Regions from separate parts of the Proteiniborus ethanoligenes genome, predicted to be linked through region 1. Evidence: riboswitches for the same ligand, from Rfam matches in the RefSeq annotation. Region 1 holds a riboswitch; the other holds the start of a gene.
What was found. Region 1 has a riboswitch for glycine ahead of gcvT (glycine cleavage system aminomethyltransferase GcvT). Riboswitches for the same ligand answer to the same signal wherever they lie in the genome.
Positions count from the first base shown of each region.

Region 2: another riboswitch for glycine. It lies ahead of BLV37_RS11730 (GrdX family protein); the one in region 1 lies ahead of gcvT (glycine cleavage system aminomethyltransferase GcvT).

Region 1 is NZ_FNQE01000008.1:63,749-80,007, forward strand. It holds gene BLV37_RS04655 (3-hydroxybutyryl-CoA dehydrogenase) at 1-372, opposite strand, end outside; gene BLV37_RS04660 (short-chain-enoyl-CoA hydratase) at 418-1,197, opposite strand; gene cls (cardiolipin synthase) at 1,277-2,722, opposite strand; gene BLV37_RS04670 (sodium/glutamate symporter) at 2,977-4,110, opposite strand; gene BLV37_RS04675 (DUF1893 domain-containing protein) at 4,388-4,819, shown strand; gene BLV37_RS04680 (DUF3842 family protein) at 4,822-5,238, shown strand; gene BLV37_RS04685 (ECF transporter S component) at 5,299-5,817, shown strand; gene BLV37_RS04690 (pyrophosphohydrolase domain-containing protein) at 5,923-6,309, opposite strand; glycine riboswitch at 6,811-6,902, shown strand; gene gcvT (glycine cleavage system aminomethyltransferase GcvT) at 7,126-8,232, shown strand; gene gcvH (glycine cleavage system protein GcvH) at 8,281-8,664, shown strand; gene gcvPA (aminomethyl-transferring glycine dehydrogenase subunit GcvPA) at 8,666-10,006, shown strand; gene gcvPB (aminomethyl-transferring glycine dehydrogenase subunit GcvPB) at 10,008-11,465, shown strand; gene BLV37_RS04715 (hypothetical protein) at 11,651-11,839, shown strand; gene BLV37_RS04720 (zinc ribbon domain-containing protein) at 11,903-14,008, opposite strand; gene trhA (PAQR family membrane homeostasis protein TrhA) at 14,405-15,091, shown strand; gene BLV37_RS04730 (Nif3-like dinuclear metal center hexameric protein) at 15,130-15,942, shown strand; gene BLV37_RS04735 (DUF1858 domain-containing protein) at 16,101-16,259, shown strand, end outside.
Region 2 is NZ_FNQE01000029.1:3,880-20,138, reverse strand. It holds gene rpoN (RNA polymerase factor sigma-54) at 1-943, opposite strand, end outside; gene BLV37_RS11785 (ABC transporter permease) at 1,257-2,189, opposite strand; gene BLV37_RS11780 (ABC transporter permease) at 2,189-3,295, opposite strand; gene BLV37_RS11775 (ABC transporter ATP-binding protein) at 3,317-4,837, opposite strand; gene BLV37_RS11770 (BMP family lipoprotein) at 4,945-6,027, opposite strand; gene grdD (glycine/sarcosine/betaine reductase complex component C subunit alpha) at 6,257-7,441, opposite strand; gene grdC (glycine/sarcosine/betaine reductase complex component C subunit beta) at 7,453-8,991, opposite strand; gene grdB (glycine reductase complex selenoprotein B) at 9,172-10,482, opposite strand; gene grdA (glycine/sarcosine/betaine reductase complex selenoprotein A) at 10,519-10,995, opposite strand; gene BLV37_RS11745 (glycine/sarcosine/betaine reductase component B subunit) at 11,041-12,327, opposite strand; gene trxA (thioredoxin TrxA) at 12,435-12,752, opposite strand; gene trxB (thioredoxin-disulfide reductase) at 12,799-13,743, opposite strand; gene BLV37_RS11730 (GrdX family protein) at 13,853-14,239, opposite strand; glycine riboswitch at 14,321-14,393, opposite strand; glycine riboswitch at 14,395-14,497, opposite strand; gene BLV37_RS11725 (Na/Pi cotransporter family protein) at 14,680-16,259, opposite strand, start outside.

The DNA.
Region 1 (16,259 bases):
AGCTATTTCAGTAATTGAAAGAGAAGATGTATTTGTTGCAAGTATGGCTTCTGGTTTACATATTGTGTCTAGTTCTTTAAATATTACTTTTTTTATCTCCATATTTTCAACAGCAGCTTCTACAACAATATCTGCTTCTTTAGCTAAGCTGATATCTGTAGTAGCTGTTATTCTAGATAATATTAAATCTCTTTCTTCTTCAGTCAACCTTTCTTTTTGAACATTTCTGTCTAGGTTTTTCTTTATACCATTTAATCCTCTTTGAACAAAAGCATCTTCAATATCCCTCATAATCACTTCATAGCCTGATTGTGCAAAGGCTTGAACTATACCTGACCCCATAGTACCTGCACCTAATACAAACGCTTTCATAAATATCACTCCTTATATTTTATCTTTATTTTTATACTATATGTACTACTTTAGCTTAAATTCTGGTGCTCTTTTCTCAACAAAAGCACTCATACCTTCTTTTTGGTCTTCAGTAGCAAAGCAAAGGCCAAATAAATCCCTTTCAATTGTCATTCCAGTTTCTATGTCCGTTTCTATTCCTCTATTAATAGCAGCTTTAGAATATCTTACAGCAAGCTGACCCTTAGAAGCTATTTTATTACCCATTTCTAAGGCAGTACTCAGAAGCTCTTCTTGAGGCACAACCTTATTTACTAAACCAATTCTTTCTGCTTCATGTGCACTTATTATGTCAGCAGTAAATATTAACTCTTTTGCCTTTGCTGTACCTACTAGTCTAGATAATCTTTGGGTACCTGCAAAACCTGGTGTTATGCCAAGTCCAACTTCAGGTTGTCCAAACTTAGCTTTTTCACCTGCAATTCTAATGTCAGCACTCATAGCTAGCTCACAGCCTCCACCTAATGCAAATCCATTTACCGCAGCAATAACAGGCTTTTCCATAAGCTCTAACTTTCTAAAAATTTCAATTCCTAGCTGAGAAAAGGTCCTAGCTTCAGCAGCATTTTTTTCCTTCATTTCTACTATGTCTGCTCCTGCAACAAAAGCCTTACCTTCTCCCGTAATAATTAACACATAAACATCTTGGTCTTTCTCAACCTCATCAATTGCTATGCTCAATTCTTCAAGAACCTGAGTGTTTAAAGCATTAAGAGCATTAGGACGGTTAATACTTAAAAAGCATACATTACCTTCCTTTTTTAATATAAGATTCTTATATTCCATGATATCCCTCCTTGAGTAGTATTAATATATTATTATCCAGTATTTAATTTACCATTGTACTTAGGAAACAATGATAAAATCACAATACTGGTGATAATAGCCTTGAAATAGATTCTTTAAATTTAATAATTATTGAGCGGTTTAAATATTTTTCCTTTGTAATCTCATGACAAAACTTTAAATCTTCCTCAAATATTTCCTTAAGTTTGACAGAGGTTTCAGTATCATAAATAAAGGCGTTAACTTCAAAATTCAACTTAAAGCTTCTAACATCAATATTAGCAGTACCTACAGAGGATATTTTGCCATCCACAACCATGGTTTTTGCATGTAAAAAACCGTTCTCATATGTGTATGCCTTAACTCCAGCGTCAATTAGTTCACCAATATATGAATACGTAGCCCAGTAAACGAAAGGATGGTCAGGCCTGTTTGGTATCATTAATCTAACATCCACTCCTGACAATAAGGCTATTCTTAGAGCTTCCAATATACTCTGATCTGGAACAAAATAAGGAGTTTGAATGTAAATACTTTCTCTAGCTGAATTTATCATTTTTAAATAGCCGTGTTTAATCTGTTCTTTTTCTGAGTCAGGACCGCTAGAGACTATTTGTATTCCTGTCTTCCCTTTAGTCTTTATCTGAGGATAATATTTGATATCATAGTTTGCTTTTTTCTTTGCAGCATGGTGCCAATCAAGAAAAAATCTAGTCTGCATCATGTGAACTGCACTACCCTTAATTCTGAGATGAGTATCTCTCCAATATCCCATTTTTTTGTTTAATCCTATGTACTCATTTCCTATATTAAAGCCACCAATAAATCCAATTTTTCCATCTATGATAGCCAATTTTCTATGATTTCTATAATTTACCCTAAGGTTAATAAGAGGAATTCTTGAAGGAAAGAAGGAAGCCACCTTTCCACCAGCCTTAGTTAAGTCTCTAAAAAATCTTTTAGTTAGGGTACGGCCTCCAAGAGCGTCATAAAGAAGTCTAACCTCAACTCCTTCTGAGGCCTTTTTGGCAAGTGCCTCAATTATTTTTTTGCTTAGGCTATCATTTTTTATAATATAATAAAGCATATGAATATGATCCTCTGCTTTATTTATTGCATCAAGTAGAGCTTCGAACTTCTCTATACCGTCTGTAAAGATTTCAACCTGATTATCCTGAGTAAATATAGAGTTATCTGTAATAAGCTGCATTCTTATCATGTCTTGATAGTTAACCATTTCTTCATCATTGAATATTATCTCATTGTTTTCCATATAAGAAAGCTGTTCCAATAAGACCTTTCCTATTAATTGATCTTCAACAGTTTTAGTATCGAAGATTTTTTGCCTACTTAAGTTTTGACCTAGTACTAGATAGAGAACAAAACCTAGGTATGGGACTAAGAGTAAAACCATAAGCCAAGCCCATGTAGCTGATGGATCCTTTCTTTCAAGAAAAATCAATATAAATGCTAAGGCTACATTTAATATAAGCAGTATAGAAAGCATTGTCACAAACCAGTTCATATGCTCACCTCACTTTGTATTATGTTTGTAGTGTAATTAAATCCTATGCTCTTTCATCCTATGTATATATAGTATATTCAATAAATACCATATATTCAACAAATAGAAACATTATAATATGGAAATATAAAGCTATATAAAATAATAAGACTACTTGATATTGTTCAAGCAGCCTTATAAAAAACTACAAACGCTCTATTAATATATCTTACATAAATGGCTACTAGAATAACTAATTTTTTATAGCTCAATACCTAAAAAAACAAATGGACTATATATGGATTTATAACACCTATGAGCCATGACCCAATAGGCGGAATGATAAATATTAAATCAGGTATAACTCCATTCTCTTCACTAAAGCTTTGAATACTAGATAAAGAATTTGGAGGAAATCCAATACCGATTCCAGTTAGTCCTGTAGCTACATAAGCAGCAATTGAATTCTTACCAAAAAGTTTAAATACTATGAAATATGAAAAAGCCATTAACCAAGCCATTTGAAGAAAAACAATCAATATAGCCCAAGGGGTTATTTCCTTTAAATCTGCCAGTCTTAGAGAAGCAAATCCTGTTACCAATAATAGTGAAAGAAAAATATTTCCTAAAAAGTTCATGTGGAAAAATTCAATTTTAAAAATATTAAACTTGTCCAAAACAAGCCTAATAACAATACCAGCCAATAAGCCTCCACCTAAAGGTGAGAGCCAATGACCATAACCTAGCTGAGTAGGTAAATAAGCTATACCAGTTGTAGTGAACAATAATAATAGATATATTAATAACTCCTTAAAAGCAAAGACTGGATTAGATGGCTTAACAGCATCTGAAAAGTCAGTTTTTGATTCTAAAAGCTTAAACATAAATGAACAGGAAAATATTGCAATAATAATGCAAAAAACCGACACTCCAGAAAGCATGGGTAAAAAAGTTCCGTTGTCATTTCCCACCAACTCAATAGCATGATGTGCTAAAGAAGCATCTCCAACTAAATTAAGAGAGCTAAAGACAAGCATGTGGCTTTTTGACAATCCAAAAACTCTACCAAATATAATAATAAATATATTTTGCATTACTGCGACAAATAAGACTGTGAATAAAAAAAACAGTTGCTTTAATATTCCTTTTCTAAATATTTTTTTGTCTACACGAAGTCCTACAGATGCAAAAAAACCAGCAAAAAAAACAGTAAATAGCGAAAAGTCAATAGTTAGCTTTAGCTTTGAAGATAGAAGATTCATAAGTACTGCCAATAAAAGTCCACCAATAAATGGAGCAGGAATATAATATTTATTTAGAATAGGGACTTTGCTTTTAATAAAGTACCCTAAAAGAATAAAAGCAATTAGCAATGCAATAGTTTGTATTGTGTTTAAGACTATTTCCATAATGGCTCCCCCGTATTTTTAAATACTCCATACTGTATACACGAAAAAAACATATACACATTGAGAACATGTATATCTATCTACATAATACAACAAAATAATACAAACAATCAAGTAGGATTGTGAAAACAATAACTAAAAATATGCTATAAGCTTGAAAATGTACTTAAAGTATTATCTGTATAATAAGTTTTAAAATAACTATTCTATTTTAAATTGAAAATTAAACAATACTTTGATATTATATATTCATATCTCAAAACTAGGAGCTGAGCATATGAGGGATTTAGAATTAGCAAAAAAACTCCTTGAAGAAAAAGAGCTTACTTTAGCAATAGTAAAGGAAGAAAAGATAATATTTACAAGCAAGGACAAGGGTATAAAGCCTATATATACTGCGGTTCTGGAAATGGAAGAAGAACTTAAGGATGCAAGTGTAGCAGATAGAGTTACAGGAAAGGCTGCTGCTATTTTATGCAAGTATGCAGGTATTAAAAAGCTTTATACAAAGCTTATATCTCAAGAGGCTATTAAAATTCTACAGAATAGTAATATGGAATTAATCTTTGAGGAAAGCTCACCATATATAAAAAATAGAGAAAAAACAGATATGTGTCCAGTAGAAAAGCTATCACTGACTACAGAAAGTCCTAAAGAGCTAATTCAAAAAATAGCTAGTTTTTTAGATAGCATAAAGAAGAGGTCATAAAGATGAAGATAGCTGTAATAGATGGAAAAGGTGGAGGCATAGGCAGCCAAATAGTAGAAAGACTGAAGTCTTTAAAAAAAGATGATATTGAAATCATCGTATTGGGAACGAACTCCCAAGCTACAGCCAATATGCTTAGAGCCGGAGGGAATGACGGTGCTACTGGAGAAAATGCAATTGTATGGATGAGCCATAAGGCAGATATAATCATTGGACCAATGGCAATAATTGCTGCAAATTCAATGATGGGAGAAATAAGTCCTAAAATGGCAGAAGCTATTGCAAGCAGTAAGGCTAAAAAGCTTTTGCTGCCAATTAGCAAGTGTAATTTTGAGATAATAGGGCTTCAGAACTATCAACTAAAGCAGATTTTTGATGAATTAATTCAAAGAGTAAAAATAATATTAGAAGAAATATAAACCATGAAGGTTTTTCTAAGAAAGAAGCTTTCATGGTTAATTTTATTTTAGGAGGGAATTATGAATAGAAAATTTTTAACAAGGGATTTAATCTTAGGAGGAGTATTATTGGCCTTAGGGATTGTAATACCTATGATTTTTCACACAGTAGGCATAATGGGAACTGTATTTTTACCTATGCATATACCTGTATTAATAGGAGGCTTATTGATATCACCTGCATTAGCACTATTATTAGGAATGATTACCCCTATATTGAACAGTAGTCTTACAGGAATGCCACTTATGTTTCCCATAGCAACAATTATGATGTTTGAGCTAGGAGCCTACGGCCTTATTTCTTCATTATCTACTAGAAAGCTAAAGCTTTCACCTATATTAGCACTTATTATTTCCATGATTATAGGTAGAATAGTAGCAGGCATTACTGTATTTGTACTATCATCATATTTTGGAGTACAAATGAATGCTCTTACATATGTCAAGGGAAGCATAATAACAGGACTTCCTGGCATAGGGATTCAACTAATACTTATACCTTCTTTAGTATATGCTCTAAAGAAAGCAAATAAAGTTTAGAAGGGCTTCTATGTAGGTGTTATTAAATTATAGTTAAATTCATTGAGGTCAAGCTCTTTAAATAAGAATAATAAATACTGCTTGGAGTTTTCCAAGCAGTATTTATTATTCTTTCTGGCTATCTATCTCTTCCTTTATTTTTGGATAAGGATCTACCCATCCTTCGGGCTTTATGGTTTTTCCATCCTCTTTAAAATGAGGCTTGCCATCACTCCACAGCTTGTCCATATTGGCTCTATGTACTATTTCGAAAATCTTATCAGGCTTAACTCCCATTTCAACCAGAGTTCCTAAGGCAAAGTACATTAAGTCTATCATTGCATCTGCTTGCTCATAAATATCCTTTGCTTCCTTAAACTCGTTTATTTCTTCAAGCATCCAATCGTATCTTTTAGACACTCTATCAGAATCAAGAAGTTTAGGAGTATCTCTATAAGGATGCCCAAATTTCATTTGAAAATCTTTAACCATATGCCACCATTGATTACTCAAAAAATCCACCTCCAAAATTTGCATAAACCTATGACATAATAAGTGTATCTACTACATAAATTATATTCTATCACAAATATAATATATATTACTAAAAACAATATTGAAAATGGTTTAACAATAAATGTGAAATTTTCCTAACAATCATTGTTAATTATTAATAAATATAATATAATTTAATACAAGTAATATAACTAAATAATAGAAAACTTTCTTATATAAAAAGCCAATATTAGATAACCAGACAGGTGCATCTTTAATGTGTACATAACCTTATTCCAACGACGATGGTTAAAAATTTAACAATACTAAAGTTAATTTAATAACAATTATTGATATTTTTATGAAAATATATTATCATTTAAGCGAATGAGGAAATGAAAAATATATATGCACCAGATGAAGGTGGCGTGAGATATCTACATATAGTGAGATAGCCGAAGAAGCAATATAAGAAGAGCCAATCTTTTATAGAAACTTTCAGGCAAAAGTATCGTCATCAGATGGAACTCTGAAGAGTCTGAATAATCAGCACCGAAGGAGAAATGTATTATAATACAGAAACTCTCAGGTTATAGAACAGAGGAATATAATGGCACACGGCTTTCTAATGCTTTTATGCTATTGTATTCCTTTTTCATTATGATTAACTACACCATATAATCCTATGAATATCAGATGTAAGATTTACAAATAAATTGGGTATATTATATCTATGCTGTGCATTTTTACAACGAACATAATAATTATTATTACATAATTAATATTAATTTATAGTATTATAAAGAAACCCAAAAACTGAAAGGAGGAGTTACTTTGGCAGAACCAAGAAAAACATCGCTTTATAATGCACATCTGAAATATGGTGGTAACATTGTAGATTATGCAGGATGGGCATTACCAGTACAATATGAGGGCTTGACACAGGAGCATGAAGCAGTTAGAACAAGAGCAGGGATTTTTGATGTTTCCCATATGGGAGAAGTAGAAGTAACAGGACCGCAGGCATTTGATTTTATTCAGTACTTAGTTACAAATGACGTATCTGTACTTAATGACAATCAGATAGCATATAGTTTTATGTGTTATCCAGATGGAGGAGTTGTGGACGATCTTTTAGTTTACAAGTTCTCAAGAGACCATTACTTCCTAGTTATCAATGCAAGTAATGTGGAAAAAGACGTAGAGTGGATTAATCAACACGCAAAGGATTTCGATGTGACTGTAAAGAATCTTTCAGATGAAATATCTGAAATTGCTATCCAAGGACCAGAAGCAGAAAAGATTCTTCAAAAACTTACTGACACAGATCTTTCTCAAATAGGATTTTTCTATTTAAAAAGAGATGTAAATGTAGCTGGAGCAAATTGTTTAATTTCAAGGACTGGATATACTGGAGAAGATGGATTTGAGATTTACTTTGACCATGAGCATGCAGAAAGTCTATGGGAGAAGCTAATGGAAGCAGGTAAAGAAGAAGGGATTAGACCAGCGGGTCTTGGCTCAAGAGACACATTAAGATTTGAAGCTACACTTCCTCTATATGGAAACGAAATAAGTCAAGATATTACTCCATTAGAAGCAGGACTAGGAATGTTTGTAAAACTAAATAAAGATAATTTTATAGGAAAAGATGCCCTTGTAAAACAAAAAGCAGAAGGGCTAAAGAGAAAAGTAGTAGGTATTGAAATGATAGATAAGGGCGTACCTAGACATGGCTATGAAGTTTATGCAGATGATAAGAAAATAGGCTTTGTAACTACAGGATATTTCTCTCCTACTTTAAAGAGAAATATAGGCTTTGCAATGCTAGATATGGACTATACAGCTTTAGAAACGCCTATTGAAATCAAAGTAAGAAACAGAACATTAAAAGCTAAGGTAGTAAGCAAGACATTCTATCAAAAGCATTATAAAAAATAAAACAATATAAAAAAATAAAAAAGGATTAAATTTAAGGAGGAGTTTTTTATGAAAATAGTAGAAGGTCTATTATATTCAAATGATCATGAGTGGATAAAAGTAGAAGGAAAAGAAGCTTATATTGGAATTACAGATTTTGCACAACATAAGCTAGGGGAAATCGTTTATGTTGAATTACCTCAAGTTGATGACGAACTAAATGCAGGAGATGTTTTCTCTGTAGTTGAATCAGTTAAAGCTGCTTCAGATTCTTATCTTCCTGTATCAGGTAGAGTTGTTGAGGTAAATGAAGATTTAGATGGAGAACCAGGCTTAATCAACGAAGATCCATATGCTAACTGGATTGTAAAAATTGAACTTACAGATGAATCTGAATTAGAAGAATTAATGAATGCTGAGGAATACGAAGACTTCTGTAGTAAGGAGGAATAGTATGCACAGATTTATACCAAATACGGAGGCAGACAAGAAGCTAATGCTGGATAGTATAGGTGTAAGCTCTATAGAGGACTTGTTCTCCGATATACCAGCTAACTTAAAGTTGAATAGAAAGCTTAACATAGGCAAGGCTATGTCAGAAATGGAGATTATATCTCATATGAATGGACTTGCAGAAAAAAATAAAAGCGCAAAGGATTTGACATGCTTTTTAGGAGCAGGAGCTTATGATCACTACATTCCATCTATAGTAAAGCATCTTGCCATGAGATCAGAGTTTTATACTGCCTATACTCCTTATCAGCCTGAAATAAGCCAAGGAACATTGCAAATAATCTTTGAATATCAAACAATGATAACTAATCTTACAGGCATGGATGTAACTAATGCATCTATGTATGATGGACCTACTGCAGCAGCAGAGGCGGCTATAATGGCATGTGATAGTACTAGACGTAACTCAATTATAGTATCAAAAACAGTTAATCCAGAGACTAGAAAGGTTCTGAAAACTTATTTAGGAGTAAGAAACATAGAGCTAATAGAAGTAGATATGGTTGATGGTGTTACAGATGTAGAGAAACTAAAATCTCTAGTAGATAAAAATACTGCTGGAGTAATAGTTCAAAGTCCAAACTTCTTTGGAATAATTGAAGATGTAACTGAAGTAGAGAAAATAGTTCACGAAAACAAAGCTAATTTTATCATGTATGTAGATCCTATTTCACTAGGCATATTGAAAACACCTAGAGATTTAGGTGCAGATATAGTAGTAGGTGAAGGTCAATCCTTAGGAAATAGGCTTAATTATGGTGGTCCATACTTAGGATTCTTGGCTGCTAGCTCAAAGCTTGTTAGAAAACTTCCAGGAAGAATAGTAGGTCAATCCATAGACACAGATGGGAAGAGAGCATTTGTTCTTACTCTGCAAGCCAGAGAGCAGCATATAAGAAGATATAAGGCAACCTCAAACATATGCTCAAACCAAGGCTTAAACATGGTTATGGCTGCAATATACATGATAACCATGGGCAAACAAGGATTAAGAGAGGCAGCACTACAAAGCACACAAAAAGCTCACTATGCATATAATGAAATCCTTAAATCAGGGAAATTCAAGCCATTATTCGACAAACCATTCTTTAAAGAGTTTGCGGTTACTAGTGAAATGGATGCTAGCAATGTAAATAAGGAACTCTTAAGCAAAGGAATTCTTGGAGGATATGAGCTTAGAAAAGAATACAATGAATTTAGTAATGGACTTCTTTTGTGCGTAACAGAAAAGAGAACAAAAGAAGAAATTGATAGTTTAGCAAAAGCTTTGGAGGTGATGTAGTATGCTAAGAAAATATGATAGCTTAATATTTGAAATCTCCAGAGAAGGAAGAACTGCTTATAGCCTTCCGCAAAATGATGTAAATGAGCTTCCATTAGATTCTCTTATACCAAGCCAATTTTTAAATGAAAAGGAAGTTGATTTACCAGAAGTTAGTGAAGTAGATGTAGTAAGACACTTTACTAATCTTTCAAATAAAAACTATGGTGTAGATACTGGATTCTATCCATTGGGTTCATGTACTATGAAATATAATCCTAAAATAAATGAAGATATGGCTGCATTAGACAAATTTGCTGACCTTCATCCGTATCAGCCTGAGGATACTGTGCAAGGAGCACTAGAGCTTCTATACAATCTTGAAAAATATCTTTCTGAAATTTCTGGTATGGCTAGAACTACTTTACAGCCAGCAGCAGGTGCTCATGGAGAGCTTGTAGGCCTTATGGTAATAAAAGCTTACCATGAATCAAGAGGAGACAAAAAGAGAACAAAGATAATAGTTCCAGATTCAGCACATGGAACAAATCCTTCGAGTGCACAGGTCGCAGGTTTTGATATTGTAGAGATTAAATCAGACAAATATGGTGCAGTAGATATGGAAGCACTTAAAGCTGTATTAAGTGATGAAATAGCAGGGCTTATGCTTACTAACCCAAGTACTCTTGGATTGTTTGAAAAGAATATTAAAGAAATAGCTGACCTTGTACATGAGGCTGGCGGCTTGTTGTACTATGACGGCGCAAATATGAATGCTATCATGGGAATTACAAGACCTGGAGATATGGGCTTTGATGTAATGCATTATAATCTACACAAAACCTTCTCAACACCACATGGTGGCGGAGGACCTGGAAGTGGTCCAGTTGGAGTAAGAGAAGACCTAGCTAGGTTCCTTCCTTGTCCAATGGTAGAGAAAAAAGGTGACAAATATGTTTTAGATTATGATTGTCCAGATTCAATAGGAAAGGTTAAAGGCTTCTACGGGCACTTTGGAGTAAATGTAAGAGCATATACCTATATACTTTCAATGGGAGCAGAAGGACTTAAGGAAGCTAGCGAAGTAGCTGTATTAAATGCAAACTATATGATGAATAAGCTTAAGCATCACTTCTATTTACCACTAGATCAGGTTTGCAAGCATGAGTTTGTATTAGGTGGACTAAAGGAAGATAACTTAGAAGTATCTACATTAGATATTGCTAAGAGACTATTAGATTACGGATACCATCCACCAACAGTTTACTTCCCATTAATAGTCGACCAGGCTATAATGGTAGAGCCAACTGAAACTGAAAGTAAGGAAACTCTAGATAGCTTCATAGAAGCTATGATACAAATAGCTGAAGAAGCAGAAAAAGATCCACAAATACTAAAAGGTGCACCACATGATACACCAGTTAGAAGAATAGACGAAGCAAAAGCTGCAAAAGATCTTATCTTGAAGTGGAGTAAATAGTTTATACTTAGTTCAGGTAAAGCATCTTTACCTGAACTTTTCTATTATTATATGAACAGGAGGAGAAAAAAGATATGTTATTTGCACATGATGGCGATGTTGAAAAAGCACTAAAGCAAAGTATAGCTGCTTCTATTAAAGAAAGACTAGATACTATGTGTGACACCTGAAACCCTGGTGCTGTAATGGCAACCGCCTGGGGCGTAAAGGAAAATGTTGACTTAGCACATGCAGAAGCAGTTCAAGCTTATGTAAGAGGCCTAACAGATACAGAAATTCAGATGGAAGATGGACCAAAAGTTACCTTCTTGAAAGGTGATGTAAAGATAAAACCAGACCAAGCCATATTGATATATAGATATGTGATTAAATAAAACAAAAGCTAAGGGCATATCGTTTTGATATGCCCTTGATATTTATTACAGATGTCTTTGAAATTAGTAGTACAATAGATTAGTTACATCATCATCTATTTTTATATTCTTTTCCTTACCGTTATAAAGCCAAAGCTCTGCATCTCCTCTGCTTTCTCTGTATTCCTTAGTAAATAAAACTTCATTAGGACTTCTATAGAAATAATGATTTACATCATCAGATATTACTTTTTTCTCAAAGTTTGAAATCCTAACAAGTTTACCCATATATCTCTCATAATTATAGTCAGTCAGGCAAAGGATTACTTTATTATCCTCATCATAAAATACACTATACCAATTTACATTTTCTGCTATTTTCTCGTTTCTATCATTAGTCTTTAGATATAAATCACCTAAGCTATTTTTTTCATCTTTTAGATAAATGACTTCTGAATCAGGGTAAACCTCAAAGTAGGTTACATCTGTAGCAATGGTCTCCTTATTGTCAGTGTTAGACAAATCATATTTATTAAGTAAATATCCCTTGCCTTCAACAAAATCCTTCATATATGCATAATTATTATCCTCTGAAAAAACAATATAAAGGTAATCGTCTTTAGACAATACTAGTTTATTGCCATCACTTTTTGTATATCTATACAAATCTTTTTTCTGATTTACATTTTCCCAATAGTAGTTTTCAACAGCATATGCATTACTAAAATCAGAGATGTTACGTTTTGGCACCTCTTCTACAATATACTTAAAGTAAGTAATAGAGCTGTTTTCACTAGCATTCATTATTTGGGCTATACTGGATTCCACTTTCTCAGACTCCCCATCCCTATATATATATAAATCCTTTTTCACAACATGAGTTGGATTGTTTGCAATATAGTATCTAATCTCATCTCTCTCTTCTTTTCTATAATACTGTTCTAATGCACGATTATATGCAGCCATATCATAAACAGGGTAAGAATAATAATAGTAGTAATCATAATACAAAATGTAATTATCCTTATAAGGCATAGTCATAAATCTATCAGTAGCAGCCATATTATCATTTACAATCTCTCTTAAGTCTACAGTTTCAACATAGGATTTAAGATAAACTATAGAGCCATCTTCTTGTATAGAGATTAAACTATCCATATCATTAAAAAGTTTAATCTTATCCTTGCCCATTTCCTTTAGGTATAAATCATAACCAGAATCACCATTGCTTTTTGTATAGTAAATTTTTTCAAAATTATCAGTCACTTTAACTATTTCATTTATATCAGAATCTATTTTTTCCGTACTATCTTCTTTAGCTGTAAGGGCTATATAATAATCTCTTTCAGATACATTACTATTAACTCTACTATAAAGAATGTGTTTTCCATCATCTGAAATTTGAAAATCAGGGTATGCATCACCAGCAACTTTTATTTCTTTTTTCAAATCATTTATATACAAACTGCCACCATCATCATAATTCCAGTTTTTCATATAAACTATGTATTTACCATCAAATGAGATATCAAATGCAGGAAGAATATTTGATGCTATCTTAATACCATATTTATCTGTGGACTTACCTTTTGGAGTTGTACCTACAATATTTCTTAAATATAAGTCAGCTACTTCATCATAGCCTTCACCTTCTCTTATATTTTGGAGAAATAGCATTTTCTTACCATCCTTTGTGAACCTGAAAAATAACGAAGCTGCATCATCCTTGCTACTGGTAGCAAAATATGAAAAATCACCATAACCAAAAATATCATCATACGTGTAGTCATCACAAAGCTTATCCGTAATAGGAGTTGCTTTATCTTTTCTAGTATCTCTTGCCACCAATTCGTTTTTCTTCATATATACAACAGGATAGATGGCCTTTTTCCCATTAAACAAACCGAGGCCCTTTGCAAAAAAAATAGTAGCTGGTATTAAAAATATGAGTATAAGAGCTGCAGCTATAATAGGAGCTTTTTTTTGAAATAGCTTCTTTTTAGCTTTATTTTCATCAGTACTATGGGCTACTACATTTGTTTCTGCTTCTGTTTGACTTTGAACTAAACTGCTTTCTTGCTTTACCTCTACGGCCATATTCGTGTTAGAAGGGGGTTGAAGCTTGCTTCCACAAATACGACAGAATTTAGAGTTTTCATTGTTTTTCTCACCACAATTAGAACAAAACATAATATGCCTCCTATAAATGACTTAATTTGTTTTTTTAACACATTCAATGCAAAAGCCTAAATAAGGATCTAATACTTGTGCCCAAAAACAGCCAGTAGAATAACTAGACTTAACTCTAACCTATATATTACATCACCCCCTAAAAGTCTATTCCAATTATATAGGTATAAAGTTCTACATAAAGTAATAAAAACCTGCTAAAAAAGACCTTATTTGCTTTTAATTTCTTATAGTGGCTTTATATACTACATTTTTCGACTGTAGAAGGATTTACTGCCTGAAAATATTAAACAAAAAATACTTCCATAGGACAAAACAATAGATTAAATAGTTTTGTTCTATGGAAACATTGTATATAATATATGTAGGATTAAATTTATAAGGAGGTACATGTTAATGAAAGAAAAAAATAAGATCTTGGCCCTTGATGTCAACCAAATTTCGAGAAAGGCCTATTCCTTAAAAGAGGAAATAGCAAGTAGTATAACTCATGGTATAGGAATTTTGTTTAGCATAGTCACCCTAACTATTTTACTGATATATGCCATATGGGACAAAAGCCCAATATCAATAGTCGCATTCAGTATATATGGAGCTTGTTCTATTTGTCTATATACATCATCAACCCTATATCATAGCTTTCAAAATCAAAAGATAAAGAAGATACTTAGAGTATTTGATCATTCCTCAATATTTTTATTTATAGCAGGAACCTATACTCCAGTTGCCCTATTGTCCATGACAGGATATTGGAGAATAGGCATATTATCAGCTGTCTGGACCATAGCATTAATTGGTATTGGCTTTAAAATATTTACCTATAATAAATTTGATAAATTTAAAATGATTTCTGTGCTTATGTATGTACTTATGGGCTGGATAGTGGTTATTGCAATAAAGCCTATGCTACAGATGGTTCCAAAGGGATTTTTCATATGGCTATTAGCAGGTGGTATAATTTATACCTTGGGAACTATTTTTTATTCAATTAAGAAAATACCTTATAATCATGCTATATGGCACTTGTTTGTACTAGGTGGAAGTGTAATGCATTTTTTAGGCATATTTATATATTTAAAGTAAATAATTTGATAGTTATTATATTTAAAGGAGGATAAGAGATGAACACAAATGAAATAATGAAATTAGCACTGGATATGTCAGGATTTGATTATATCCCTGCTGATTCTGAGATATATGTAGAAGGAAAAGGTATTAAAAAGATACTCTTTGGTATAGACATAGATAGTTCTGATTTGTACTATGCTAAGGCAAATGGATATGATGCCGTAATAGCACATCATCCACAGGCAAGTATAATAAATGCCCATGAGGTCTATAAGGATCATGTAAAAGTAATGAATAAATATGGAGTACCTGAGGAAGCTGCCCAAAAAGCAATAGAGGATAAATATGAAATGTTGAAAATATCAGCTATGAGTGCAAATTATGATAGCACAATTTCAGTTGCTCAAATGCTCAATATGCCATTTTTAAATATTCATCAGCCCTTAGATGAAATAGGCAGAAGACTTATGCAGGATAAAGTTGATCAAGTTTGTAAAGATGAAAATGCTACTCTTGAAGATGTAATAAAAGCACTGAGTAGCTTTAAAGAAATGCAAGTGGCAAGGACTAAAGTTGAGCTGCTTATAGGTGATGAAAATGGGAAAGCAGGAAAAACTGTAGTTGCACATGGTACTTACACAAACGGAGGATATGATGTTGCAAATGCTTACTTTGAAAATGGAGTAAATACTGTTGTATATATTCACATTACATACCCTGATTACATAAGGCTAAAAAAAGAGAATAAAGGTAATCTTATAGTATCAGGACATATAGCTAGTGATGCAGTTGGAATCAATCCTTTTGTAGAAGCATTAAGAGAAAAAGGTTTAGAGGTTACTACGGTAAAAGGAATAATAAAATAAATTTCAGACTTAAGGATAGCAAATGCTATCCTTGTTTTGTCTTGGAATAACTATAAATTTAAATATTATATAATTTTAATTGAGAATTGATTTCAATCACATAATTTATTCCTAAATAGGGGTATATTTTATATATAGAAAGGATTGGAGGAATATATATGAATAAAGTTATTTCTTTAAACGAAACTATATATGAGCTATGTAATAAGTATCCAGAAATAAAGGAAATATTAAGGGATTTAGGCTTTGTAGACATAGTAAATCCAATTATGATGAACACTGCAGGGAGAGTAATGACCATACCTAAAGGAACACAA
Region 2 (16,259 bases), on a different contig from region 1:
TTATTAACCATGTAGCTGAATTTAACCTATCTGTAAGAAAGTTTGCCGTACTTTCATCACTTGTCCTAGTCAAGAGCTGTCTATAGTAGTTGTTAATAATTAGTCTAGGAGTAGAAGATTCATTTACACTAATAATATATTCTCCATCTACATAATATAAGTACACATCAGGAGTTATATATTTAATGTCGTCACTATCATGTGCAAACCCTCTTCCTGGCTTAGGCTCTAAGGATTTAATTAAATCACATATCCATTGGACATTCTGAACAGTAATATTCAATTCCTTTGAAATTTTAGCTATTCTATTTTGTGCTACATCCTCTAAATGATTTTTTATAACTGCTTTCACATCAGAGTTTTCTATGCCTTTTAGCTCTAATTGAAGTAGTAAGCATTCTTTTAAGTCTCTTGCGCATACACCTATAGGCTCAAAGGTTTGAACAAATTTGACAACGTTTTCTACATGCTTGGGCTCTACACCTAACTGTTCTGAAATTTCCTCTATATTATTAATTAGATATCCATTTTTATCTATGTTTTCAATAATAAATTCTCCTATTTCTCTTTGCTTCTTATCTAGTATTGAAAGGTTTAGTTGAAAAAGCAAATGCTCTTTTAGAGAAGTGGGTGAAGAAACATAGCTCTCAAATGTAGTTTCTTTTTCGTCCTTGTTATAAGAGCTAGCATAGCTTATATCGTCATACTCATTAATATACTCTTTCCAATCTATTTCCTCATTTTTATTTTTTATTTCTTCTATATTCTCTTCAGGCTCTCGCTTATTCTCCATCTCTAATAACGGATTAGCCTCCATCTGGCTTTCTACATATTGCCATAGCTCTTGACTAGTAAACTGAAGTATCTGAATAGCTTGTCTTAACTCTGGAGTCATTATTAATTTTTGTGCTTGTTCCAATGTTAAATCAAATCCTAGACGCATATGGCTCACTCCCTACATAATAATGGATTCAAATTAAAGTATCACAAAGTAATATTACTTTGGTATCACTTACTATGTTAATCTTTATAGTACTATTATACCAGATAATAATACTTTACTCAAAAATTAATAATATATACTTCTCACATTTCGTAAATAAAATAGATCCTTCATTACACTTAATTGATGAAAAGGCATAGTCCTAAAAGAATAAGAGGAGCTATAGCTGTTTTATCCTAAGTGTCATCGAAGGATCTCTGTAAGTATATATATATTTTATTAATTTATGTTTTACACTTAAACAAATATTCTCTTACTTTTCACCTTTATCATAAGGCTTACCGCCTGCTGCTGGTCCTACAGCTCTACCAACTACTCCTACGAGAGCAAGGATAGTTGCTATATATGGCAATGCCTGTAAAAATTCTGATGGCACCTTTAAGCCTAGCATAGATGCTTGTATCTGTATAGCTTCTGTAAGCCCAAAGAAAATGCTTGCTAGCATAGCTCCTACTGGATGCCACTTACCAAATATCATAGCTGCTATAGCTATAAAACCTTTTCCAGCAGTCATTCCTTCTCTAAAAAGGTTTACAGCGCCTAATGATAGAGAAGCTCCTGCAAGCCCTGCTAAAGCTCCACTTATCATTACACAAATATATCTTGTCTTATATACATTTATACCAACTGTATCTGCTGCTCTTGGATGTTCTCCTACTGATCTAACCCTTAATCCAAAAGGTGTTTTCCACAATACATAGTATGACACAGCAACCATTATAAATGCCATATATACAAACACAGGTAATTGTGCAAAAAAGCTTCCTAATACAGGTATTTTTTCAAGCCCTAGGAATAAGTTTTTAGATAACATTTTATTTTGTAATGGGTCAGTTTGTCCTGATCTATGCCATATAATTTCTAGCAAATATGCTGTCAAACTTGTAGCCAAAAGGTTAATAGCTACCCCTGTAATAGTTTGGTCTGCTTTTAAATGTATTGCTAATACAGCAAGTAGTAAAGAGGTAATAATGCCTACAATTATTGCAGTTAGCACACCAAGCCAAGGTGAGTTGGTAAAATGAGTGGTTAAAACTGCAAAAAATGCCCCCATTATCATAATACCTTCTAAGGCTATGTTGAAAACTCCTGATCTCTCGGAGAATACTCCTCCTAAGGATGCAAAGATTAGAGGTGTTGCTAGTCTTAATGCTGAAGCAAGTATAGCTAGTATTATAAAAAGCATTATGCCACCTCCTCAGTTTTATTCTTTTTTTCTCTGTGCTTAGATATAATTTTTACAATTTGTTCGCCTGCGATGAAAATTATAATAACTCCTTGAATTATTCCTACGATTTCCTTTGGAATACCAGCAATTTGCATTCTTCTTTCTCCATTACTAAGTATTCCAAAAAGGAGAGCACTTACTAATACACCAATTGGATGATTCTTTCCTACTAAAGCTACTGCTATACCTGTAAACCCATATCCTGGTAGAGCTGGTGCCATATCTACTTTATAAGTCAAGCCTGCAACCTGTGCTGTTCCTGCTAACCCAGCAAAAGCACCAGATATAAGCATTGATATAATCAGGTTTTTAGTTATGCTTATACCGCCATATTCTGCTGCAAATGGACTCTGCCCAACAGAACGTATTTCGTAACCTAATGTAGTTTTAAATAAAATAAAATATGCAACAAAAGCACATAGTATGGCTACTATTAAGCTTGTATTTACACTTGAGTGTCCAAATATTGAAGGAAATAAATCCTTAAACTTTGTAAGCCTTGCTGCTTGCGGTAATAATACAGTGTGCGCTTTTTGTGCACTGCCTTCTAGTGTAGAAGGGTTCAAAATAGTTCTAATAAAATAGTTCCCCACAAACATAGCTGTATAGTTTAGCATTATACTAGTAATAACCTCATGTATTCCAAGTTTAGATTTTAAAAATCCTACTATAGAAGCCCACAATGCCCCTCCAAGTGCTCCAGCTAAAAAAATCAGTGGAACAAGAAGGAAATGTGGTAAGTTTTGGAATACAAAAGCTACAGCTACAGTTGATATAGCTCCAGCAATATACTGGCCTTCGGCACCAATATTAAATAAACCACATCTAAATGCAAAAGCTATTGCAAGTCCAGTAAATATAAGGGGAGTAGTTTTCAACAATGTTTCTCCAAAAACAGGTATGCTACCAAAGCTACCGCTAAAAAGCGCTCCATATGCTACTAATGGACTGTTACCTGAAATCACTATAAATATAGCTCCAATTACGAATGATATAAGTACAGCAAATGCAGGAAACTTTACATTATCAAAAAAAATCTTAAGTTTACTGTCTTTACTATTCATTTTCTCACCTCTCTATTCTCACTAGTCATCAGCTTTACCTCCAGCCATCATTATACCTAGCTTTCTTTCCGTAGCATCCTTAGAATCTACAATTCCTACTATGTTTCCATCATAAATAACTGCTATTCTATCTGCTAGTGCCATAACCTCATCTAGCTCTAGGGAAACTAGTAAAACAGCCTTTCCTCTATTTCTTTGTTCAACAATTCTTCTATGAACAAATTCAATAGCTCCAACATCAAGTCCCCTAGTAGGCTGGGAAGCAATTAATAACATTGGATCTCTGTTGATTTCTCTCGCTATAATTACCTTTTGCTGATTACCACCTGATAGAGATTTTGCCGCAACTTCTTCATTAGGTGTTCTTACGTCAAATTCTTTAATCAACTCTAGTGCATGCTCATGAATCTTTTTATAATCCATAATACCATTTTTGCTATAAGGTTCTTCTCTGTGATTTCCTAATATCATATTTTCTGCAAGAGAGTGGTTTAAGACTAATCCTCTTTTGTGTCTATCCTCTGGTATATGACCTACGCCAATATCTATAATTTCCTTTGTACTACATTTAGCAATATCTTTTCCATTCAGTTCTATGATTCCTGACTTTGCTTTTCTAAGGTGCGTAAGAACTTCTACAAGCTCTGTTTGTCCATTACCATCTACTCCAGCTATAGCAAGTATTTCTCCTGCCCTTACATTAAAGCTTAATCCCTTTAAAGCTGGTAAATGTCTATTATCTAAAGCTTCTAGGTTTTTAACCTCAAGTATTACATCTCCAGGTTCTTTATCTTCTTTTTCTACCACTAGATTTACTTTTCTACCTACCATGAATTCTGCTAATTCATCGGTATTTGTGTCTTGGGTATTAAGTGTACCTATTACCTTGCCTCTCCTAATAACTGTAACTCTGTCACTCATAGTCATTACTTCTTTAAGCTTGTGGGTAATCAAAATAATTGATTTGCCTTGATTCTTCAAATTGTCTAATATTACTCCTAGTTCATCAATTTCTTGAGGAGTAAGAACAGCAGTTGGTTCGTCTAATATTAAAATGTCCGCTCCTCTATAAAGAGCTTTTAATATCTCAACTCTTTGCTGCATGCCTACACTAATATCTTGAATCTTTGCATTTGGATCCACTGCTAGTCCATATTTGTCGGATATTTCTATTACATCTTCAATAGCCTTTTTCATATCTAGATTAAGACCAAAAAACTTCGAAGGCTCTGTACCGAGTATTATGTTTTCGGCAATAGTAAATGGTTGAACAAGCATGAAATGTTGATGTACCATCCCTATACCTTTTTCAATTGCTATATTAGGGTTATCGATGCTGACTTTTTCACCATGAATATAGATTTCTCCCGATGTAGGTAAATATAGACCGTACAATATATTCATTAGAGTAGTTTTACCTGCGCCGTTTTCTCCTAATAATACATGTGTTTCCCCTTTTTTTAATGTGAAATCCACATTGTCATTAGCTACTACTCCAGGAAATATTTTGGTAATATTCTTCATCTCTACTACATAGTCCAAGCTCATTCCCTCCTTTTATAGAAAATAAAGGTCAGATGGTTTAACACCTGACCTAGTATGATTATACTTTTTTTATATCCTATTTTCAATATTATATAATATGGATATTATAATTGTGGCGCTTCAAAAGCTGTAAATTCTGCTTCTATCTTAGGAACAACTATTTTGCCATCGATTATAGCTTGTTTATGTGTTTCCATTATAGCCTTAACATCTTCTGGTAAGTTGCCTGCATTGTCACTATATCCCATACCATCGTTGCTAACATCAAATGTGTACACTTTACCGCCTTCAAATGTTCCTTCTTTAGCAGTTTTAGTTATTTCAAATGTAGATGTATCAACTCTCTTAATTGCTGAACATAGAACATGCTCTGGAGCTAATGCTGATTGGTCTTGGTCAACTCCTATTGCCCAGAAGCCTTTTTCTTCAGCTGCTTGCATTAATCCAACGCCAACTCCACCTGCAGCATGATATATAACGTCTGCACCCATTTGATGTTGAGCAAGTGCTATTTCTTTACCTTTTGCTGAGTCATCAAATGAATCTGCATATTGAACAAATACTTCTGCATTTGGATTAACTGCTTTTACTCCAGCTCTAAATCCATACTCAAATTCTTCGATTAGAGGGAATTTCATACCACCAATAAAGCCTATTTTATTGGATTTTGTAGTTAATCCTGCTGCTACACCTACTAGGTATGAACCTTCGTGGTTAGCAAATGTAAGTGATGCTACGTTTGGAGCATCTATAACAGTGTCAACCACTGCAAATTTTTGCTGTGGGAACTGTTCTGCTGCAGCCTTCATGCTTTCCTCAAATAGGAATCCTACTCCTATTACTAGGTCTGCACCTGATTCTGAGAAGCTAGTTAGGTTTGGGCCATAGTCATCAGCTGATTGTGACTCTAAAACCTTTGCTTCTACGCCTAATTCTGATTCTGCTTTTTTAAGTCCAGCCCAAGCTGAATCGTTAAATGATTGGTCACCTAATCCACCCGTATCTGTTATCATACCTACTACAAATTTCTTATCATCTTTAGGAGCTTCTGGTTGAGCTTGATTATCTCCAGGTTGTTCATTTGATTGATCTGGTTGTGCTGGTTGTTCTGTTTTTGGAGTACATCCGATTGCTAAGGATAACACTAAAACAGTTACTAATGTTAATGCTAGTAATTTTTTTGTCATCTTAAATCCCCCTTGTAATTATTATAATATTTTTATGTATTATCTGTGTTGTTTTTGTTTTACCAACAACAATTATAATATTCTACACAAATCGTGAAAACCCTTTTTTATTTTAAAAATTAATTCATCTTAATAATTACTATATGCTCCAAATTTGCATTTTACTCATTATATAGAGGCTATAGAACCGAGAATAATTATTCTCGGTTCTATAGTTCTATTTAGTTTGTTAACATGGGTTTGAGCCTTCTGCAATATATCCTGCCTTTGTAAGAACTTCAACTGCAAGATCCACCTTAGCCTCATTAACCATTACTATTGGACCAGTACAGCCCATTCCACTTTCAGCATATATGCCTTTTTTCCATAACTCAATAACTGCGTCTTCTAGCTCCATGATGTCTACTCCTGAGATTGAACCTGTTACTATTTCTTTATCAGGAGCCACTACTTCCATTTGCTCATCGGAGCTTTCTTTTTTGTTATCCTTTTTTAAGCCTTTCAGAATGTCTTGAAGCTTTGCACTGTTTGCTTTAGCAAACTCTTCTTTTGATATTTTATCAACCTTGCCTTTTGCAAGCTCACCAGCGAACTCTATTGCATTGGCTACAACTGGAACTCCTGATGCCCTTGATAATATAAGGATAGTTCTCTCATAATCCTCCCCAATACCAGGTCCATATCCAAAGCCTAAAGCTTCATAATCTCCACCTGTAGAGTATGATGAAAATATTTTCATAAGTAGATTTCCAGTTAATGAGTCAGTTACCATTACATCTGGTGTGCCTGTTAATAAGTCGTTTCCTCTCATAACTGCACCACCATCTGATCTCATGGTTTCAGCATAGCTAAAATCATAGCCATTGGCTTTTAGCTCATTTAAGGCTCTCTCAACTTGTCTTACTCCATCTACATTTAAAAGACCTACTGTCGGGTTTTTAATTCCCATTGCTTTTGCAGTGATTATTCCATATAAAGCATTTTTTATCATGCCTTCTACTCTATGTGCAGATGAAGTCCCTGTAGTAGTAGCTAGGTACATTTCTCTCCCTTTACCCGGTGTAATTACTCTACCTACAGTAGATACTCCTAATGGGAATGTGTAGTGCATTGTAACAGCACTTTTAATTTCACCACTATCTAAAAGCTCTTCCATTCTCTTATGCTGTTCTTCTTCTGTATTAGCTTCATATATTTTAAGCTCTGTTTCTACCTTTGGTCCAATTAGAACCACTTCAATTGTAGAATTTCTTTTTTGAGCTAGCTCGGCTCCCTTTATGATGTTTTCTACACCATGCTCGCTGCCCAATACAGTGATGCCCACCTTTACTCTTTGACCAAATTGTCCAGTTTCTACAGCATCTGCTATATCATTAAATACTTTTCCTATTATATTTTTGATATTTTCTGACATTTATATCACCTCTAATTTCCTAATAGATGTGACGCAAATTCTCTCATAGCCTCTGCTACTAATTTTTTAACCTCTTCTTCTGAAACGCCTTTAGCATCCTCAACTTTTCCACTGTTCTTTTCCATAACTATAGATACGCCATCAAATAAATTTGTCATACGTCCTAAGAACAAGCTACCTTTTCCAACTATCATAGCTTTATCTATTTCTCCATTAAGCATAGCCTCTCTACCAAATCCAACATACGGAACTCCTGATGGAATGTGTCCTTGAGTTGGAGCCCATCCTGGCAAACCATGTTTATCTCCAAAGGTTGCTACATCTGCTCTTTCGAGCTCGCCTCTTTTTACTCCAAGTGCAGCTATCATTTTGTAGTTTGCAGCAGGTACATCTCCTGCTCCTGCTGGTTTAGTTATATCTGGGTTTTGCATTTCAACAGAGTATTTATCTATATCAGTTATCTTTAGGTTTCCTTTATCTAATGGAGTCGTTATTAGTGAAGTTATAACAGCCTGTGGTGAAGAACCTGTACCCACAGTATGTCGACCTACTAAGTCAGTTCTTAAAATTGGATTTATTCCATCGTTTTTGCTTACTAAAACTGCAAATCCTGCAACTGCATCTTCTAGTATAGGTAAACCTTTCTTAACGTGGTCTTTACCATTCATGCCTAGCTTAGCTGTTGCTCCACCTGCTACAATAACTACATTTTGGTATACTCCCGCTTGTACTAGCGCAGCAGCTTCGATTAATGAGTGTGTTGGTGCTGCACAAAATCCTCTAGTATCTGAGCCAGTAGCATTGTTACAGCCTACCATTTCTGCTATAGCCTTTGCAAAGTTGCCTCCGCCTCTTTGATTCATATCTCCACATGCTTCTTCAGAGCATTCAATTACATATTCTATATCATTTGCATCTATTCCATTTTTGTCTAATAGATTCATTAGTGCAAGAGCACCAGATGCTTTAACTACTAAGTTTTCAAATATTGTATGAGCATTTAGATTAATATCTATTTCATGAGCTCTCTTTACACATCCAACTATTTCATTGTCATGGTAAATAGCCTCTGCATGATACTCATCTATTTGCTTTTTAATATCTTCTATTGAGTCTCCTTCTTTAAGCTTAGCTAATAATTCTTCTCTTATTAATGGATGCTTAGCAAGCTTAGCTTTCACACTTTCTGCAAAAGATTTTTCTAGTTTAACTAGGTCGAAAGCATCGCTCATTTGCATTAGACCTATGAATTCATCTTGAGGCATTATTTCTCCTAGCTCACCAAATCTTTCAGCACCCTCAACTTTTTTGTCATACCATGGCATTTCATATTTTGCCAATTCTTGTGGATTTAATGACCCAATATAGGTTTGGTTAGGTGGATAGCTTACTACTTCTTCAAAGCTACGCAAATGCTTTGGGAGCTCTTTTAAATAATCTGAGTTAGGATTGATAACTCTTTCTGAAGTTTGTGTTGTACCATTGTGTAATACCATATCTGGTGTGTGTGCTAGTATGTAACCAGCACCTTTTACTACTGGGAATGACATACACTTCACCTCCAAAATAATTAAAAATTATTATTATTTATTGTTATTGACTCGCAGCTGGCAGCTACATACTATAAATAGTCTTTAGCTACTAAGCTATGGCTTATAAAAGGGTGATGAATAAACACCACCCTTTTATTTGCTTTTGCAACTGCTAGCTGCGAATCGCAGCCAGCACAATTATTTATCAAAAACTGTTTGACCTTCCACTTCAGTTGTTAAAGCTTCTAGTGCTTTTTCAACTAATTTTCTTCTTAATTTCTTTTCTTCTGCTTTCTCTAAGCTTGGATTCCCAAGTGGATGTGGTATAGCTATAGTTGGAACTATTCTGTTAGCACCTACAGTCAATGAGATTGGCACTACAGTACACATATGAACAACTGGAATACCTGCTCTCTCAACTTCTTTAACCATCGTTGCACCGCAACGTGTACAAGTGCCTCAGGTGGAGGTTAATATAACTGCATCCACGCCATCAGCTTTCAGTTCTTTAGCAAACTCTGCTGCAAAAGCTTTTGAGCTTGCAACTGCTGTACCATTTCCTACAGTAGTGTAGAAGTATCTATGAAGTTCTCCAATTTTTCCTTCCTTCTCTAGATCCCTAAGAACATCTACAGGTAAAACTCTGTCAGCATCAATATTTGCATATACAGGGTCATAACCACCATGAGCTGTTTCATAAGTTTCTTCTGTTAAATCTTCTACTCCAGCAATATCATATTTTCCGTACTTAGAAGCACTTGAAGATTCAATATGATCAGGATTTCCTTTTGGAACTATACCGCCGGAAGTTACTAGGGCGATTTTAGCTTTAGTAATATCTTTAACTGCTGGATTTGGATCTACTCTATCGAAATCAGGCATTGGGAACTCTGTAACGAATTCTTCTCCTTTAAGCTTGTTAATAAGCATGTCAACAGCTCTTTCAGAACCTCTCTTATCAACAAAAACATTTCTTCTAATACCTCTAGGTATATACCCTTCATCTGCTGGTGAACCTATTTCTTCACCTTTAGCCAATTTAAGAGCTAACTTTGCCATATCTTTTACTGCTGATCTCATTCCTGCCGCATTATTTTTTGTTTCTACAATATAAACACTTTTCTTAAACATATCAGCGCCAGGATTTTCAATGTACATACCAGTTAAAACAGGGATTCCTAGTTCATTTTTTACAGCATCAGTGATTGTTCCACACGCAACACCATATCTACCTGCATTAAAGGCTGGTCCAGCAATGAATAAGTCTGGATTATATTTCTTAATCATGCTAATTACTTCTGCTTTTGCTTCTTCTAGGTTTTCGTTAAAGTAAGAGTCACCGCAAATAATTGTTGCAACTATTTCAGCTTCATCACCAAAACTTTGATTAAATGCCATTCCTGGTCCAACTACTGTTTCTCTTACTTCTGGTTTATAATCAGCCTTTTCTTCTCCACCTATTCCAGCAAAGAATTGGTTGATATAATGAACAACTTTTATTTTACTCATTAGTATCCCCCCTCTCGTATTTTTGGGTAGTTTTATTTAATCATTAAATTTTCCATATTCATTTCTTATTGAACTTACTTCTTCAATTATTTCATCAACATCTAGAACCATTTCCATCATGCCTATTTGCTCATCATAAACGTCTGCATCAAATTCATCCTTAACTTCTGGTTCTACAACGTGGTAAACTCTGAGTCCTAACTGGACTCCTGCCAATGGACCTGCAAAAGTTGGATCTCCTGCTGTAACTGTTTCAGCTGCTAAACCTGCAGCTTCACCTTCAGCAGCACCTAAAAGAACGATAATATTCTCTGCACCGTGCTTTTCTGTTAAATCCTTAACTCTTTGTTGATTCTCTAGGTCCATTGCTCCTGCAGCCGTTCAGACAAAACACTCTGTAGATGCGAAAACTACTTCTGCGTTAGTCGTCTTTAAACATTCTTCGACAGCTGGAGCTGGTATACCATCTCTATCGCCTATTACGATAACTTTTTTGCCATCAAATAGTCCCATCTTCACACTTCCTTTCAGTTTTTGTTTAAATATATTTATGTTTGTTTAGAATCCTCTTGCTGTTAGTTTATTGAAGCCAAGCTCATTTGTAGCACCTGTAATAGCTTGAAGCTCTACTACTATAGAACCATCTTCTCTTAAACTTCCATCAAATCCACCAGCAATTGTATTTACTGGATCAAGATATCCAATAACCTTTTCTAGTGCTGGTAGTTCTATTACTTCGTTAGCATTTCCACCTGTAACAACTGCATTTGCTAGCGGATCAGCATCAGCTAATGATTGAGATGCTCCATCTCTACCTGCATATTCGTCAGTTACGATTACAGTCTTTATGCCTTTTTGTTCTATTTTTTTGCAGTTCATGATTAAGTCAGTATCTGGATTTCCAAATCCTTCCTGTGATATGATGACACCATCAACACCAAGATATTCTGCTAATTTTGCAGACCAATCTGATGATCTTTCCTTATCCGCTAAGTAAACATTTTCATTTGTTATAATTACTCCAACAAAGTTTAGTTCTTTTCCATGTCTTTCAAATAAGTCGTGAACAACTGGGTTGTTTAAGTGGTGATAAGTAGTATTCTTGTCACAAGCAGAAACACAGTTACCACTTATGATAGCACCATCTAAAAGCTCTGTTGGGTAAATCAGTGTAGATAAGGTTTGTTTAGCGTCAACACCATAAACATAAGTATCATGCATCAAGCCTTGGCTTTGAAGCATCAGTACATATGCTACCTTTGGGAGTTCAGGATATTTTTGAATTCCTTGAAGTAATGGTAGCGTTTCATATACCTTTACTTCATTTGGTGTTACTTCTTTACCTGCTTCTCCAAGATAAGCAGCAGCTTTTAATCCCGCAAATCTAATAGCTTTTTCATGCTCATGCTGTTTTAAACCATCTCTTGGTTGAATAACTAAAACAACATTATTAGTTTGAGAGAATGGTGTGTAATCTGCTCCAGGTCCAGTCATGTCTATAATACCTTCTTGGAATGCAACCACCTTTCCTGTCGTAACAACTGCTGCACCTTTTAGCACATGGGTTCTACCTGTTCCAACTGTTTGAACCTTAGAAAGTACTCCTGGGAAAATTCCACCAGGACCTTCAGCCTTAACTCTCGGTTCAATAACGTCCTTAACAGGAGTAATTCTTACGCTTTCACCTGGTCTTGCCAACTCTACATCCACACTTTTAATGTTGTCATCATCGCTTATTCTTGCAATAAGCTCCTCCTTGTTGACAAACAAAATACCATTTTCTACCTTTGTTTTGTCGCCAAATTGAACATCCTTAATGATAATATTACCTATTTCTAGGCGCATAGAGTTCACCTCCTCTTGATATTTCACTAATGTGACATGTTTTATTGTAACCCTAAGCAGTAAATTTTATAACCTTCACTACTTAGGTCAGTTACCAAAATCATTCATTAAAGATATTTTTGAATCATAGCCTCTACATTGGCTGGTGTTGCATCGTCCTTTACTAACTCGTCAATTTTTTCACCGTCTTTGTATATTGCTATAACTGGCAATCCTAATATTCTTTGTGAAATAGCAAGTCTTCTTGCTTTACCTGTGTCAAGTTTAGTAAATTTAACTTTATCACCATATTTTTCTGAAAGCTCCATGATATGTGGCATTAAGGCTTTACAAGGTTCACACCCTTCACTCCAGAAATCAACTAAAACATGTCCCTCTGCTTGAAGTACTTCAACTTCAAAAGTATCTTTGTCAACAGCTAACATTCATATCCCTCCTAATATATTTGTTTTATTTAAAAAATTTCTATTTTTATTCCTCAAAAACGCTTTCTATGTACTTTTCAGCTTGTGTAGCAGCTATAGCACCATCTGCTGTTGCTGTAACCACTTGTCTTAGTGATTTAACCCTGCAATCACCAGCTGCAAATACTCCCGGTATATTAGTTTTCATATTATCATCTGTAATAATATAACCATTTTCCATGTTTATCATGCCGTCAAACAATGAAGTTACTGGGTCATAGCCTACAAATACAAATATACCAAAAGTGCCATCATCTTCATTAGCAAAAATTTCTGTTTCTTCTCCAGTTACTCTATTTGTAAGTATCATTGATTCTACTATGCCATCGCCTTTAACTTCCTTAACTACCGAATTCCATATAAAATCAATTTTTTCATTTTTAAAAGCCTTCTCTTGAATTGATTTAGCAGCTCTAAGTTCATCTCTTCTATGAATAATAGTCACTTTTCTAGCAAATTTAGTTAAATACATTGCTTCTTCAACAGCTGAATCTCCTCCACCTATTACAAAAACTTCTAAATCAGTAAAGAAATCTGCGTCACAAGTTGCGCAATAGGAAACTCCCTTACCAGTAAGCTCTTTTTCTCCTGGACATCCCATAAGCTTAGGCTTTGCTCCTGTAGCAATTATTATTGATTTTGCGTGATATTCGCCTTTTGCTCCTTTAACAATCTTAATTTTGTCTTCTAACTGAACCTCTTTAACTTCATCTAGTACCCTTTCTGCCCCAAACTCTTCTGCTTGTTCTACCATTCTAGCAACTAGTGATGGGCCTGAAGCGTCCTTTTCTGAGCCTGGGTAGTTGGCTACTTCTTCAGTAGTAACTATTTGACCACCAGCCTTTTCTCTTTCTAAAATAAGCGTTTTCATTTTTGCTCTTGCCGCATATAATCCTGCTGCTAAACCTGCTGGACCTGCTCCGATTATTATAGTATCGTATAGATTTGCCATTAGCGTCACTCCTTTAATTTTATACTATTATATACCCAATTTACTATTGTGGTTAACAGTAGCAAATAATACTGTTCAGCAACTAAAATTTACCCAAAATTACCCTGTTTTATTCAAAATTAGTCATGTTATTTAAAATACCTTCTATTAGTGAAAAATCTACTGTCTGGAAATCTAAAAGTGCTATATCAGTCCAATTTGGAGTCATCTTGTTCTCCATAAATTTTCTGGCAGTGGTTATGGCACTCTCTATAATTGATAACGAATTATAATCTAAGTTTTTTTTATTTTTTGAAATAAGAATTGTTCTATATGGAGTTTCATTAGGCTTAATGCTGCCTGCTAGGGGATGTGATAAAAGTATATGACCCAAATGTATTTTGTCTCTTACAGTTTCCAAAACACCTATATAGTCCTTTTCGCAGAACTGAATTTCATATGTAGAAGAAAATACATCTTTTATTAGTGGGTTATTCGTAAATATAATACAGCTCATAGGTTTCACTCCTTATAATGTACATACAATTATTTAGAGACAAAAAAACAGAATAGAAGTTTACATTATTATGTGCCCCTCTACTCTGTTCTAAACCTGAGAGATTCTTCTTTTTAAAGAATTGCCCCTTCGGTGCCATAGGCTTTCCAGAGAACTGTCCAAATACGGTCCTTTTGCCTGAGAGCTTCTCCATAAATGGCAAACTTATGACTTACTCCTTCGGCGCCAAATTTAATTGGTCTCTTCCGCATTTTTCATTCAGCATTTATTTAATTATAGAATTGTTAAATAAAAATCAATCTTGTTGTTCAAGAACATTATAATATATATTTTTTTTATATACAACACTTTTTATCACTTTTTTATTAAAAAATCATTAAATATCTTTAATATTTAATGATTTTTTTGGTTATTTTCTATAAACTTATCTGGTTTATCTCTTATTTTAGAGCATCTAACATATACAGAGCAATGTTTGAAGAATGGTCTGATATTCTTTCAAGATTGCTTATCATATCAAGAAATATTATACCTGAGCTTGGTGAGCATGACTGAGTGTTTAGTCTTTCAATATGTCTAGCCCTGTATTCCTTTTCCATAATATCAACCTCTGCCTCTAAATCTATTACTTCATTTGCTATTACAGGGTCTGCAGTTTTAAAGGCCAATAAGGATTTACTGAATGTATTCTCTACCTTATCAAACATAACATGAAGTTCATCAAGAGCCATATCTGTAAACCAAAGCTTTTCATCTATTCTAGTCTGTGATAGCTCTGCTATATTTTCAGCATGGTCTCCTACACGCTCTATATCATTGATTGCATGAAACAAGGTAGTTACTGTTGCATGCTGTGCATCTGTAAGAGGCGCATGAGAAAGCTGGATTAAATATTTAGTTATCTCTCTTTCAATTTCGTTAATAAGCTTTTCTTCCTCAAACACTTTTTGAGTTAGGCTCTCGTCTTTTGCGTAGAAGGATTCAATTGCTGTTCTTAGATTCTCTCTAACTATTCTACCCATTCTTAGGACCTCTTTAGCTGCTTGACCTACTGCTATGGATGGTGTTTCAATAATTCTTGTGTCTAAGTATTTTAAACCTTGTACCTTTTCTTCGTCTCCTTTAATGAGCTTCTCAGCAATAACAACTAACAGACCAGCAAACGGGAATTGAATAACTACATTAATAACATTAAACAATGTATGTGCATTTGCAATTTGTCTTTCTATATTGTTAGGTGAAAAATAAATTACTAATGATTCTACAGGCTTTCTTAATACAACCATAAATATAATAGTGCCTACTACATTGAATAAGAAATGCATAAGTGCCGCTCTTTTAGCTGTTTTATTAGCTCCTATACTTGATATAAGTGCAGTTGTTGTAGTACCTATGTTATCTCCAAAAAGTATAGGAAGTGCAATATCTATACTTAAAAGACCTTGACTAGCTAGTGCTAATAATAATCCTATAGAAGCACTACTGCTTTGTACTATAGTAGTTATCCCAAATCCTACAATTATCCCAAGTACAGGGTTTTTTAAGCTAGTTAATATATCATTAAAAACTTGGGAATTGCTCAATGGTTTTAGATGACTACTCATAAAATCCATACCAATAAATAAAATACCAAATCCTATCATGATTTCAGCAATTTCTTTATTCTTTTTCTTAGATGAAAAAAGCCAAATAGCCACACCTATGGCAACAACCACAGGCGCATAATCGCTTAGCTTAAATGCTATAAGCTGTGCTGTTACTGTGGTACCTATGTTTGCTCCCATTATTACTCCTACAGCCTGGCTTAATGTCATTAAACTTGCGTTTACAAAGCCTATAACCATTACAGTAGTAGCACTACTGCTTTGAATAACTGCCGTCACAATAATACCTACAATAACACCCATAAATCTGTTACTCGTCAATATTTCGATAAGCCTTTTGAGCTTTTGACCAGCTGCTTTTTGAAGGCCTGTCCCCATAAGATTCATTCCATATAAAAATAGTCCCAATCCCCCCA